2 regions of the Mesorhizobium sp. M4A.F.Ca.ET.020.02.1.1 genome follow, and region 2 is predicted to be linked to the other one. Evidence: predicted binding sites of a transcription regulator. Region 2 holds the regulator's gene; the other holds the start of a gene.
What was found. The regulator LexA, encoded in region 2, represses DNA repair genes until DNA is damaged. The targets are predictions, from matches to a motif close to TGTTCNNNNTGTGTTCNG.

Region 1: recA (recombinase RecA) is a predicted target of LexA. The motif match lies at 730-747, and genes of this name have one in related genera.

What each region holds. Positions count from the first base shown of each region.
Region 1 covers NZ_RZOI01000104.1:1,213-11,520, reverse strand. The annotation lists gene EN742_RS09880 (carbohydrate kinase family protein) at 1-588, opposite strand, end outside; gene recA (recombinase RecA) at 871-1,971, shown strand; gene alaS (alanine--tRNA ligase) at 2,210-4,876, shown strand; gene EN742_RS09860 (PhzF family phenazine biosynthesis protein) at 4,927-5,721, shown strand; gene EN742_RS09855 (hypothetical protein) at 5,788-6,573, opposite strand; gene EN742_RS09850 (glutathione S-transferase family protein) at 6,573-7,199, opposite strand; gene EN742_RS09845 (NADP-dependent isocitrate dehydrogenase) at 7,284-8,495, opposite strand; gene EN742_RS09840 (RNA methyltransferase) at 8,702-9,616, shown strand; gene murI (glutamate racemase) at 9,609-10,308, shown strand, end outside.
Region 2 covers NZ_RZOI01000164.1:6,761-9,638, reverse strand. The annotation lists partial or broken gene EN742_RS13210 (ComEC/Rec2 family competence protein) at 1-1,169, shown strand, start outside; gene lexA (transcriptional repressor LexA) at 1,163-1,897, opposite strand; gene EN742_RS13200 (molybdopterin molybdotransferase MoeA) at 2,014-2,878, opposite strand, start outside.

The sequences.
Region 1 (10,308 bases), on a different contig from region 2:
GGCAAGGGCGCCGGCCTCGCGCCGGTTCATGAACAGCACGGCCAGGCTGCCCAGCACCTGCATCAGCCGCACCACCTTGGCCGGCGAGATGGCGATGGCGAAGATCGGCTTGCCGGCGGCTTGCGCCACCAGCCGTTCCAGCGCCGCGGACGGCAGGTTCGCGTCGCATAGGAGGGCATCGGCGGAAGCGATCGCCTCGCGCACCTTGGCGCGGCGGATCTGCTTGGGGAAGGCGAGGTCGTAGAGCGCCATGTCGGCAAAGCCGACGATCAGCTCGCCGTCGCGGTCGATCAGCGCCGTGTAGCTCGGCGTCGTGCGGTCGAGGAACACCGCCGACAGGTCGACGATGCCGGCGCTCGCGATCGCCGTCGACACAGTCTCGGCCGCGGCGTCGCCGCCGCGCATCGACAGCAGCGAGGCCGAGACGCCGCGCCTGACCACACTGCGCAACGCGTTGAAGACGCCGCCGCCGACATCCTCGCGCATGGTGCCGGGATTCGAGGCAGCCGGCACGTAAGGGCCCGACACCTGGCCCCGCCGGTCGATATGGGCGCCGCCCACGGCAAGGATGTTGGGGGACTTCACCATCGTGGCGTCGATACCTTTGTTGATTGTCCGGCCGCGCACACTAGGTTTCTCCGCGCCGCCCCGCAATCAGCGCCGCGATTCGGGCCGGCCGGACAACGGAACCCTGCATGGCCGATTGGACGACGCCGCCGCCGTGTGTTGTGGGACATAAATAGAACAGATCAAGATATTGATTGTTTTTCAGCAACTTGATGCCTCTTGCCAAACGAGAACAAAAAAGGTACAAAATGGCAGGGATCACGGATTGTCCGGCCTTCATTGACGACCAAGGGGTGATGTATCATGGCTCAGAATACTTTGCGGCTTGTAGAGGATAAGGCAGTGGACAAATCAAAGGCTCTGGACGCGGCGCTGTCGCAAATCGAGCGCGCCTTCGGCAAGGGCTCGATCATGCGCCTCGGCGCCAATGAGCAGGTGGTCGAGATCGAAACCGTGCCGACCGGCTCGCTCGGCCTCGACATCGCGCTCGGCGTCGGCGGCCTGCCGCGCGGCCGCATCATCGAGATCTACGGGCCGGAAAGCTCGGGCAAGACGACGCTGGCGCTGCACACGGTGGCGGAAGCCCAGAAGAAAGGCGGCATCTGCGCCTTCGTCGATGCCGAGCACGCCCTCGATCCGGTTTATGCCCGCAAGCTCGGCGTCGACCTCGAAAACCTGCTGATCTCGCAGCCCGACACCGGCGAGCAGGCGCTGGAGATCTGCGATACGCTGGTGCGCTCCGGCGCCATCGACGTGCTGGTGGTCGATTCGGTCGCCGCGCTGACGCCGCGCGCCGAAATCGAAGGTGAGATGGGCGATGCGCTGCCCGGCCTGCAGGCCCGCCTTATGAGCCAGGCGCTGCGCAAGCTGACCGCCTCGATCTCGCGCTCCAACACCATGGTCATCTTCATCAACCAGATCCGCATGAAGATCGGCGTCATGTTCGGCTCGCCCGAGACGACGACCGGCGGCAACGCGCTGAAGTTCTACGCCTCGGTCCGCCTCGACATCCGCCGCATCGGCTCGGTCAAGGACCGCGACGAGGTCGTCGGCAACCAGACCCGCGTCAAGGTGGTCAAGAACAAGCTGGCGCCGCCCTTCAAGGTGGTCGAGTTCGACATCATGTATGGCGAGGGCGTCTCCAAGACCGGCGAGCTGGTCGACCTCGGCGTCAAGGCCGGCGTGGTCGAGAAATCCGGCGCCTGGTTCTCCTACAATTCGCAGCGTCTCGGCCAGGGCCGCGAGAACGCAAAACTGTTCCTGCGCGACAATCCCGACACAGCGCGCGAGATCGAAATGGCGCTCAGGCAGAATGCCGGGCTGATCGCCGAGAAGTTCCTCGAGAATGGCGGCTCCGAGGGCGGCGGTGACGACGGTTTCGAGGACGAAGCCGGCGCCATGTAGGTGCCACAATCTCGGTTTATTAATATCTGCTTATGTAATTGAGTTCTTTAGTACTGCGTCCCGAACCGCCGGCCTTGTGCCGGCGGTTTTCGTTTCGGGCGATGCCCGGCTAGAGCCGGCAACAACCGGACTTTCCTCCAGTTCCGTGTTTCTGGACAGGCTGCGGCGTGATCGCTAAAAGGCCATGTCCATTTTGCCGCCGGCACCCCCGGCGGTTCTCTCGAAAAGGCAAGCATCCATGAGTGGCGTGAACGAGATCCGGTCGACATTCCTCGACTATTTCCGCAAGGAGGGTCACGAGGTCGTCGCGTCGAGCCCGCTGGTGCCGCGCAACGATCCGACGCTGATGTTCACCAACGCCGGCATGGTGCAGTTCAAGAACGTCTTCACCGGCCTGGAGAAGCGGCCCTATTCGCGCGCCACCACCGCCCAGAAGAGCGTGCGCGCCGGCGGCAAGCACAACGACCTCGACAATGTCGGCTACACCGCGCGTCACCTGACCTTCTTCGAGATGCTCGGCAATTTCTCCTTCGGCGACTATTTCAAGGAACGCGCCATCGAGCTTGCCTGGAACCTGATCACCAGGGAGTTCGGGCTAAAGAAAGACAAGCTGCTGGTCACGGTCTACCACACCGACGATGAGGCCGCCGGCTACTGGAAGAAGATCGCCGGCTTCACCGACGACCGCATCATCCGCATCCCGACCTCCGACAATTTCTGGGCAATGGGCGACACCGGACCCTGCGGGCCGTGCTCGGAGATCTTCATCGACCGCGGCGAACACATCTGGGGCGGCCCTCCCGGCAGCCCGGAAGAGGACGGCGACCGGTTCCTGGAATTCTGGAACCTGGTGTTCATGCAGTATGAACAGGTGACCAAGGAAGAGCGCATCGACCTGCCGCGCCCGTCGATCGACACCGGTATGGGCCTCGAGCGCATGGCGTCCATCCTGCAAGGGGTGGAAAGCGTCTTCGAGACCGACCTGTTCCGCCATCTGATCGATGCCGCCTCATCGGCGCTCGGGCGCGGTCCGGATGCGGACACCGTCGCATCGTTCCGCGTCATCGCCGACCATCTGCGGTCGTCCTGCTTCCTGGTGGCCGACGGCGTGCTGCCGTCGAATGAGGGCCGCGGCTATGTGCTGCGCCGTATCATGCGCCGCGCCATGCGCCATGCGCAGCTGCTCGGCGCCAGCGAGCCGCTGATGTGGAAATTGGTGCCGGCGCTGGTGCGCGAGATGGCTCAGGCCTATCCGGAGCTGGGGCGCGGCGAGGCGCTGATCACCGAAACGCTGAAGCTGGAAGAGACCCGCTTCCGCAAGACGCTGGCGCGCGGCCTCGGCCTGCTCTCGGAGGCAACCGAAAAGCTCGGCGCCGGCGACATGCTGGATGGCGAGACGGCCTTCAAGCTCTACGACACTTACGGCTTCCCGCTCGACCTGACGCAGGATGCGCTGCGCCAGCGCAGCATCTCGGTCGATCTGGCCGGCTTTACCGATGCGATGGAGCGGCAACGGGCCGAGGCGCGCAAGAGCTGGGCGGGTTCCGGCGACGCGGCCACCGAGACGGTGTGGTTTTCGGTGCGCGAGCAGACCGGCGCCACCGATTTCCTCGGCTATGAGACCGAGCAGGCGGAGGGCCTGGTCCTGGCGCTGGTCAAGGACGGCAAGGCCGTCGACAGCGCCGCGCAGGGTGACACGGTTGCCGTGATCGTCAACCAGACGCCGTTCTACGGCGAATCCGGCGGCCAGATGGGCGACACCGGCATTGTTTCCGGCGAAGGCTTCTCGATAGCGATCACCGACACGCAGAAGAAGGCCGACGGCCTGTTCGTGCATCTCGGCCGGGTGGCAAGCGGCACGGTCAAGACCGGCGCTGCCGTCGAGCTCAAGGTCGACCATGCGCGCCGCTCCAGGCTGCGCGCCAACCATTCGGCGACGCACCTCATCCACGAGGCGCTGCGCGAGGTGCTGGGCACCCATGTCGCGCAGAAGGGCTCGCTGGTCGCGCCCGAGCGCCTGCGCTTCGACATCTCGCACAACAAGCCGATCTCGGCCGATGAACTCGAGGAGGTCGAGCGCATGGCGAACGAGATCGTCGTGCAGAACAGCCCGGTGTCGACACGCCTGATGTCGGTCGATGATGCCATTGCCGAGGGCGCCATGGCGCTGTTCGGCGAAAAATACGGCGACGAGGTGCGCGTCGTGTCGATGGGCACCGGCCTGCATGGCGCCAAGGCGAACCGCCCCTATTCGGTCGAGCTCTGCGGCGGCACCCATGTCCGGGCGACCGGCGATATCGGCCTGGTGCGCATCGTGTCGGACAGCGCGGTCGCCGCCGGCGTGCGCCGCATCGAGGCGCTGACCGGCGAGGCGGCGCGCAGGCATCTCGACGAGCAGGACAGGCGGCTGAAGGCGATCGCTTCGACGCTGAAGATCTCGCCGGCCGACGTGACCGCGCGTGTCGAGACGCTGCTCGAAGAGCGCAAGAAGCTCGAGAAGGAGCTTAGCGAAGCGCGCAAGAGGCTGGCGCTGGGTGACCGTTCGCCGGCCGGCGTGCCGGCCGAGAACGAAACCATCGCCGGCGTCGGCTTCCTCGGCAAGGCAGTCTCCGGTGTGGCGCCGAAGGACCTGAAGCCGCTGGCGGATGCCGGCAAGAAGTCGCTCGGCTCCGGCGTCGTCGTCTTCGTCGGCGCCGGCGAGGACAACAAGGCAAGTGTCGTCGTCGGCGTCACCGACGACCTGACCACCCGCTTCAGCGCCGTCGACCTGGTGCGCGTGGCGTCCGCCGCGCTTGGCGGGCAGGGTGGTGGCGGCCGGCCCGATATGGCCCAGGCCGGCGGTCCCGACGCCTCGAAGGCCGAGGACGCGATCGCGGCGGTGAAGGCGGCGCTGGAAGCGGCGTGACCTCGCTTGAGGTCGCCGCGCAGTCACGCTAGCCATCCCGGGAGCGCGAAGTGACGACACTGACCATGTACCAGGTCGACGCTTTCGCCGACCGAGCCTTCCACGGCAATCCGGCCGCCGTCCTCATCCTGGAGGACTGGCCGCCGGAAGATGTCATGCAGGCCATCGCCAACGAGAACAACCTTGCCGAGACCGCCTTTGCGCGGCCGAACGGCAAGGGCTGGGATCTGCGCTGGTTCACCCCGGTCCATGAAGCCGACTTCTGCGGCCACGCCACGCTGGCCACCGCCCATGTGCTAGCCCAGGAACATGATATCGCCGGCGACATGGCCTTCGCCACGCGGGTGGGCGAGCTGAGGGTTTCCGGGCGCGACGGCGCCTACCAGCTCGATCTGCCCTGCTTTCCGCCGCAGCCCGTCGACGCCGAGTTGGCGTCCGCGCTTCAGGATACCGTTTCGGCGCGCCCGGTTGCGAGCTTCCGCAACTTCGAGAACCTGTTCGTCGAGCTGGCCGACGAAGCCGCCGTGCGCTCCTTTGTCCCGGACCTGTCCGGGATTGCGACGTTCCACCCTCTCGGCGTGGTCGTCACCGCGCGCGGCGAGACCCATGATTTCGTGTCCCGCTACTTCGCGCCCGGCGCGGGCATTCCCGAAGATCCGGTGACCGGCTCCATCCACGCGACGCTGATACCCTATTGGTCCGAAAAGCTCGGCAAGACGGAGCTGTCGGCTTTCCAGTGCTCGCAGCGCGGCGGTCACTTATTGTGCGAGCTGGCCGGAGACCGTGTGCGCATCACAGGCCGCGCGAAGACCTTCATGAAGGCGGAAATCTATCTGCCCGACTGAACGGGCCCTCAGACTATGGTGCGGAAGCTTGAATGCCGCCGGGCTCTCGCGAGAGATCGGGCATGATCAAAGGAAGCCTTGGCCGGCCGTGTATTTCTGACGCAGGCGCCTGTAAAGCCACCTGAAATAGGGGAGGTTTCGCCTGCGGTGCACAAACACCGTTTGGCCGAACGGCTGCTCGCTCGCCGGCGCCGATGGATCGTGCCACTCCTGCGACGGGCTGCGAAAAATGGCGGCGCCCTGCTGCCTGGCAAGGATCGTCAGCACCGATTGATCATGCCGATGCTCGACGAAGCCGGGCAGGTTGGGAAGGCCGTGGATGTTCGGCATGTCGGTCAGGCGAACCTCGCTCGCCATGGCCGTCGCCAGCAGCTTGAGGAAAGCCCTCGCTTCCGGCCCGGCGCGGTAGAGCTGCATGCCGGCCCATAGCTGCGGCAGCGACCAGAACTCCTCCCGGTCGGCATCCATTTCGACAAAGCAGTCGCGCTTGGTCCAGGCGCCCTGCAGCATCCGGCCGCCCATCTTGAACAGGCATACCGGGTGCTGGCTGGAAAGCGCGATCAGAGGCGCCGGGTCGGCAATGAAAGTCAGTGCGGCGTCGCTGTAGAGGACCGGCGTGCCGTCCGGCACGCGGTTCATCATGTCCAGGGTGATGAACGGCTTCCACAGCCAGTAGCCGGCGCCGCGCGGCGCGGCCATGATCGATGGGTATTTTCGCGCCAGGTCGACCAGCACCGGGTGGTCCGGCGTATAGAGATGACTGTCGAGGCCTAAGCGGCGCGCGCTCTTCAGCAGCAGCTTGCCGGCCTGCGACAGGTTCGGCGTCGCATAGCTGACATGGACGGCGCGCATCAGCCCGCCTGTTCGGTCCTGGCGAAGCTCGCGCGATCGGCGAAGCGCGCATACCAGTCGCTGATGTCGGCAAATCGGGCAAGCAATTCACGCCCTTCTGCGACCTTGACGAAATGGCCGACGATCGGTGCCGCGTGCAGGTCGGCAAGGGTCAGTTGCGACCCCAGCAGCCACGGCCCGTCGGCCTTCAGCGCCGACAGTGTCCGCAGCACAGCTTCCGCTTGCGACAGGCCCTTGGCGATCAGGGCCTCGTCGGGCGGATTTTGCTCCAGCCGCTCGACGGCGACATCCCAGACCATGGCGCGGTAGCCATAGGCGTCGAGCAGGCCGGTGATCTGGTTCATCCTTGCCCGGCTGCGCGCGTCTTTTGGCTGCAGCGCCGGGCCGTCGAAGGCCTCGTCGGCATAGCGGGCGATCGCGCTCGCCTCGAACAGGCGAAAGCCGTCACGCTCGAAAGCCGGGATGCGGCCGAACGGATGATGTTCAAGATACCAGGCCGGAACGCCTTCCGGGGCAAAGACATCGACGGGCACGAGGTCGTAGCCGATGCCTTTCTCTTCCAGCGCCAGCCGCGCGATGCGGACATAGACGCTGTAGTCGGCGCCGTACAGGATTGGCTTGCTCATCGTCAGCCCCTTGCTTCCGCTCGTGTTGCTGCCCAAAAAGCGAAGGCTCCTTTCGGAGCCTTCGGCATGTCGAAATTTGGGTTCTTACCCCATGGCCTTCTGTAGGTTCTCGTCGATCTTGTCGAGGAAACCGGTGGTCGACAGCCAGGGCTGGTCGGGGCCGATGAGCAGCGATAGGTCCTTGGTCATGAAGCCGGACTCCACCGTCTGGATGCAGACCTTTTCCAAGGTCTCGGCGAAGCGTTTCAGTTCGGCATTGTCGTCGAGCTTGGCGCGGTGCGCGAGACCGCGCGTCCAGGCGAAGATCGAGGCGATCGAGTTGGTCGAGGTCTCCTCGCCCTTCTGGTGCTGGCGGTAGTGGCGGGTGACGGTGCCGTGCGCGGCCTCCGCTTCCACGGTCTTGCCGTCTGGCGTCATCAGCACCGAGGTCATCAGGCCGAGCGAGCCGAAGCCTTGCGCCACCGTGTCCGACTGAACGTCGCCGTCGTAGTTCTTGCAGGCCCAGACATAGCCGCCCGACCATTTCAGGCTGGAGGCCACCATGTCGTCGATCAGCCGGTGCTCGTACCAGAGTTTCTTGGCCTTGAACTCGGCCTCGAATTCCTGCTCGTAGACTTCCTGGAAGATGTCCTTGAAGCGGCCGTCATAGGCCTTGAGGATGGTGTTCTTGGTCGAAAGATAGACCGGATAGTTGCGCAGCAGGCCGTAGTTCAGCGAGGCGCGGGCGAACTCGCGGATCGATTCGTCCAGATTGTACATGGCCATGGCGACGCCGGCGGCCGGCGCGTCGAACACGTCGTGCTCGATCACGGTGCCGTCCTCGCCGACGAACTTGATCGTCAGCTTGCCCTTGCCGGGATAGCGGAAGTCGGTGGCGCGGTACTGGTCGCCGAAAGCGTGGCGGCCGACGATGATCGGCTTGGTCCAGCCCGGCACCAGGCGCGGCACGTTCTTCATGATGATCGGTTCGCGGAAGATGGTGCCGCCGAGGATGTTGCGGATCGTGCCGTTCGGCGACTTCCACATCTTCTTCAGCTTGAATTCCTCGACGCGCTGCTCGTCGGGAGTGATCGTCGCGCATTTCACGCCGACGCCGTATTTCTTGATGGCGTTGGCCGAGTCGATCGTCACCTGGTCGTTGGTGGCGTCGCGGTGCTCGATGCCGAGATCGTAATAGTCGAGCTTGAGGTCGAGATAGGGGTGGATCAGCTTGTCCTTGATGAACTGCCAGATGATGCGGGTCATCTCGTCGCCGTCGAGTTCGACGACCGGGTTCGCCACCTTGATCTTCGCCATGGAAAGAATGCCTCGTTGCTGGGGATCGGAACGGCCTTGCCCGCATGGCTTTCGGCCGGGGATGCGCAGCGTATATCAAAGGCCTTTTGAGCGCGCAAACGCCGATCCGCCCGCGACTTCATGCCGTTCTTTGCCAAAGCTTCATTTTCACGGCCGAATATGGCAGGGGTCGCCGAAATGCCGCAAACAGCAGTTCATTGACGCCCATGCCAGCCAACGAAGATCCTAACGATACCCCCGCAGCAGGTCCGGCGATCATCCTGGTCGAGCCGCAGCTTGGCGAGAACATCGGCATGGTCGCGCGCGCCATGGCCAATTTCGGTCTTGCCGAGCTCAGGCTGGTCAATCCTCGCGACGGCTGGCCGAGCGAGAAGGCGCGCGCCGCGGCAAGCCGCGCCGATCATGTCATCGATGCGGTGCGGGTCTTCGACGATCTCGCCTCGGCGATCGCCGATCTCAATTTCGTCTTCGCCACGACGGCGCGCGAGCGCGACGGCTTCAAGGCCGTGCGCGGACCGGTCGAGGCGGGCAGGGCGCTGAGGACGCGGCAGCGTGCCGGGCAGCGCACCGGCATTCTGTTCGGCCGCGAACGCTTCGGCCTCTACAATGAGGAAGTCGGGCTCGCCGACGAGATCGTCACCTTTCCGGTCGATCCTGGCTTTTCGTCGCTCAACATCGCCCAGGCGGTGCTGTTGATGTCCTATGAATGGATGAAGTCGGGGCTGGATGACGAGACCCAAACCAACTTCTCCGGACCGGAACTCGTGCCGGCGACCAAGGAACAGTTGCAGAGCCTGTTCACCTATCTTGAAGGCGCGCTGGAGGCGCGCGGCTATTTCCGCCCGGAAGGGAAGAAACCGAAGATGGTCGACAATCTGCGTGCCGTGCTGACGCGCGCCGGTTTCGCCGAGCCGGAACTGAAGGTGCTAAGGGGCATCATCTCGTCGCTGGACAGATTTTCGCCGGCGATGCCGCGCGGCGACGGTTCCCCCGGCGACGATCCGAGACGGCTGCCCGCCGCTGCCGCGCGCGCCCGCAAGGCGGAAGCGGGCCAGGCGCACAGCACCAATGGCGACGACAATGACGCGCCGCTGGGCGGCAAGGGCACCGACAATGACTGACCGGCCGATCCTGATGTTCGATTCCGGTGTTGGCGGCCTCACGGTGCTGCGCGAGGCGCGCGTGCTGATGCCCGACCGGCGCTTCGTCTATGTCGCCGACGACGCGGCCTTTCCCTTCGGCGCCTGGGAGGAGCCGGCGCTGCGCACGCACATACTCGATCTCTTCGCCAGGCTGCTCGACCGGTTTTCGCCGGCGATCTCGGTTATCGCCTGCAACACCGCATCGACGCTGGTGATCGAAGCGCTGCGCAACAGGTTCCCCGGTCACCCCTTCATCGGCACGGTGCCGGCGGTCAAGCCGGCGGCGGAGCGCACCCGCTCCGGCCTAGTCTCGGTGCTGGCGACGCCGGGCACGGTGAAGCGGCAGTACACGCGCGACCTGATCAGCAAATGGGCGCAGAAATGCCACGTCCGCCTCGTCGGCAGCAACAATCTGGCGGGGCTGGCCGAAGTCTACATGCGCGAGGGCTTTGTCGACGAGGAGGCTGTACGCAGCGAGATCGCGCCCTGCTTCCTCGAACGCGACGGGCAGCGCACCGACATCGTCGTGCTTGCCTGCACGCACTATCCGTTCCTGGTCAACCGCATGCGCAAGACCGCGCCCTGGCCGGTGGACTGGATCGATCCGGCCGAAGCCATAGCCCGCCGCGCCATGTCCTTGCTCCCGCCGGTCAACGGATCGTCGCAAGGCG
Region 2 (2,878 bases):
CCGTCATCCTGGTGTCGCCGCACGAAGTGGTCGGCCCGAGCTTCCAGATGTCCTTCGCCGCCACGGCTGCCCTGGTCGGCGCCTATGCCGGCTGGGCCGACTATCGCGCCGACAGGACGACCACGCCGCCGCCGAAGCGATCGTTCCTTCGCTTTACGTCGCGCAAACTGGTGATGGGGATGGGTGGCCTTGCCATGACCTCGATCATCGCCGGCAGCGCCACGGCGCTCTTCGCCATCTGGCACTTCCAGCGCGTTTCGCCACTCAGCCTGGTCGCCAACCTGGCCGTCATGCCGATCGTTTCGGTGGTCATGTTCCTGGGGGTCGCCAGCGCCCTGACGATGCCGTTCGGCCTCGACTGGCCATTCCTGTATCTGATGGGCAAGGGCCTGACCGCGATGATCGCGATCTCCGGGTGGATTTCCGAACGCTCGCCGGTCGATGCCGTCGGGCTGATCTCCATCCAGTCGGTGCTTTTCGTGACGATAGCGCTGGTCATCGCGACCATGGCCACGACCTGGCTGAGACTTGCGGCGATCCCCTTCGCTCTGGCGGGCCTGCTGACGGTTTCCAATACCCGCACGCCCGATGTGCTGATCTCGGAGGATGCGCATCTGGTGGCGATGCCGATCGGAGGCGGCGAGCTCGCCGTCAACCGGGTGCGGTCGAACGAATTCACCACCGACAATTGGAAACGCGCGCTGGTGGCCGAGACCATCGTCGAGCCGGAGACCTTCGAGACAGGGGATGCACGCTTCGACATCGATCCGCTCGACCTGCCGCCGGGCTCGCCATTTTACTGCAGGGACGGGCTATGCCTTGCCCGACATCCGTCAGGCGCAATCGTGGCGCTCGCGGAAAACCGCAAGACGGCGCGGCCGGCCTGCGCCTTCGCCGACCTGATCGTCATCGACGACGCCACCGCCTACAGTCCCTGCTGGAATTCGCTGGCCCTCGTCGTCACCAAACGTCAGCTCGCCCGCTCCGGCAGTGCCGCTGTCTTCTTCGATCCGCAATCGGCGAGCGCGCAAGCAACAATCCGCTACGCGGTCGAAAAGCCCTACCGGCCATGGCACGAGCAGCGCAAATACTCTCGCGAGGCGAGGGGACTGCCGCCTTACCAGAGACCCGAAAAACCGGTGGTCAAACTGGCGCCGTCGGCTCAGTAGCGCCGGATCAGGCCGACCAGCTTGCCTTGCACCTTGACCCGGTCAGGGCCGAAGATGCGGGTCTCATAGGCAGGGTTGGCAGCTTCGAGCGCGATCGATGCGCCCTTGCGGCGGAAGCGCTTCAGCGTCGCCTCTTCCTCGTCGACCAGCGCCACAACGATCTCGCCGGGGCTCGCCGTGTCGGCGTTGCGGATGATGACCGTATCGCCGTCGAAGATACCGGCCTCGATCATCGAGTCGCCCTTGACCTCCAGCGCATAATGCTCGCCGCCCGAGATCATGTCCGGGGGCACCGAGATCGAATGCGTCTGGTGCTGGATGGCGTCGATCGGCACGCCGGCGGCGATGCGGCCCATTACCGGGATCGACACCGCCGACACAGCGTCGTCGTCATTGCTGGGGGTACGCGACGGCGACGCCGGTTTGATTTGCCGACCGAGATTGCCCTGTCCCAGGCTTCCCTGGATGACGCTCGGCGAAAACTTCTTCGCCGCATTGAGACCGGGCGCGATCGAGTCAGGCAGGCGCAGCACTTCCAGAGCACGCGCCCGGTTCGGCAGCCGGCGAATGAAGCCGCGCTCTTCCAGCGCCGTGATCAGCCGGTGGATGCCCGACTTCGAGGCGAGATCGAGCGCCTCCTTCATCTCGTCGAACGAGGGCGGAATGCCGCTTTCCTTCAGCCGTTCATGGATGAACATCAGGAGTTCATGTTGTTTGCGCGTCAGCATGGCGGCCCCCACGGGTTCTGAAACCAGAATCAGAAAAACAAACCCAGAACAAACACTATCTGTTCCAGTTGTGTTCCGCAACCGTTTAAAGTTTAATGAATGCGTTGACGTTTTGTTCAGCGTAGCATCAGCACGCGGCAAGCGTCGCCTGCGGCTGCAGCCGGGGCGAAGGGCTCCCGCACGACAAGGCCGTTGGCGTCGGCGAGCATGCGCAGCATCGAGGAGTCCTGGATGCCGAAGGGGGTGGCAACCATTGAGCCGGCTTCTTCGCGGACCACGGCGCGCACGTAATCCTGCCTGAGATCATTGGCCTGCATCGCCGTGCCCAGGCGTGCCTCGCGCAGGTCCTGCCGGAAGTCGCGGCCACCGAGTCGCGCCAGCAAGGGCTTCAGGAACAATTTCGAGCAGACCAGGCTGGCGACAGGGTTGCCCGGCAGGCCGATACAGCGCGTGCGCCCCATCCGGCCGAACATCAGCGGCTTGCCCGGGCGCATGGCGATCTTCCAGAAATCGAGCGTCATGCCTTCGCCGGTCAGCACGTCGTGGATCAGATCGTGGTCGCCGACCGAGGCGCCGCCCAGCGTGACGATGACATCGGCCTGCTGCTCGACGGCCTGCCTGACCAGCGCGGCGATCGCTTCCTTGCGGTCGGCGGCGATGCCGAGATCGAGCGCGCGGGCGCCGACCGACTGAGCGGCGGCGGCGACGCCATAGGCGTTGGACGAAATGATCTGGTCGGGACCAAGCTCGCTGCCGGGCGGCAGCAGTTCGTCGCCGGTGGCGATGATGGCGACCAGCGGCCGCTTCACCACGCTCAAACACGGATGGTTGGCGGATGCCGCCAGCGACAGTGCCGCGGGATCAAGCAGGCGGCCCCTTTCGAGCAGCACATCGCCTTGCGCGAAATCGAGTCCGACACGCCGGATGTTGCGTCCTTGCGCCGTCGGCTGGGTTACCTCTACCGTGCCGCCGCCCAGGTCC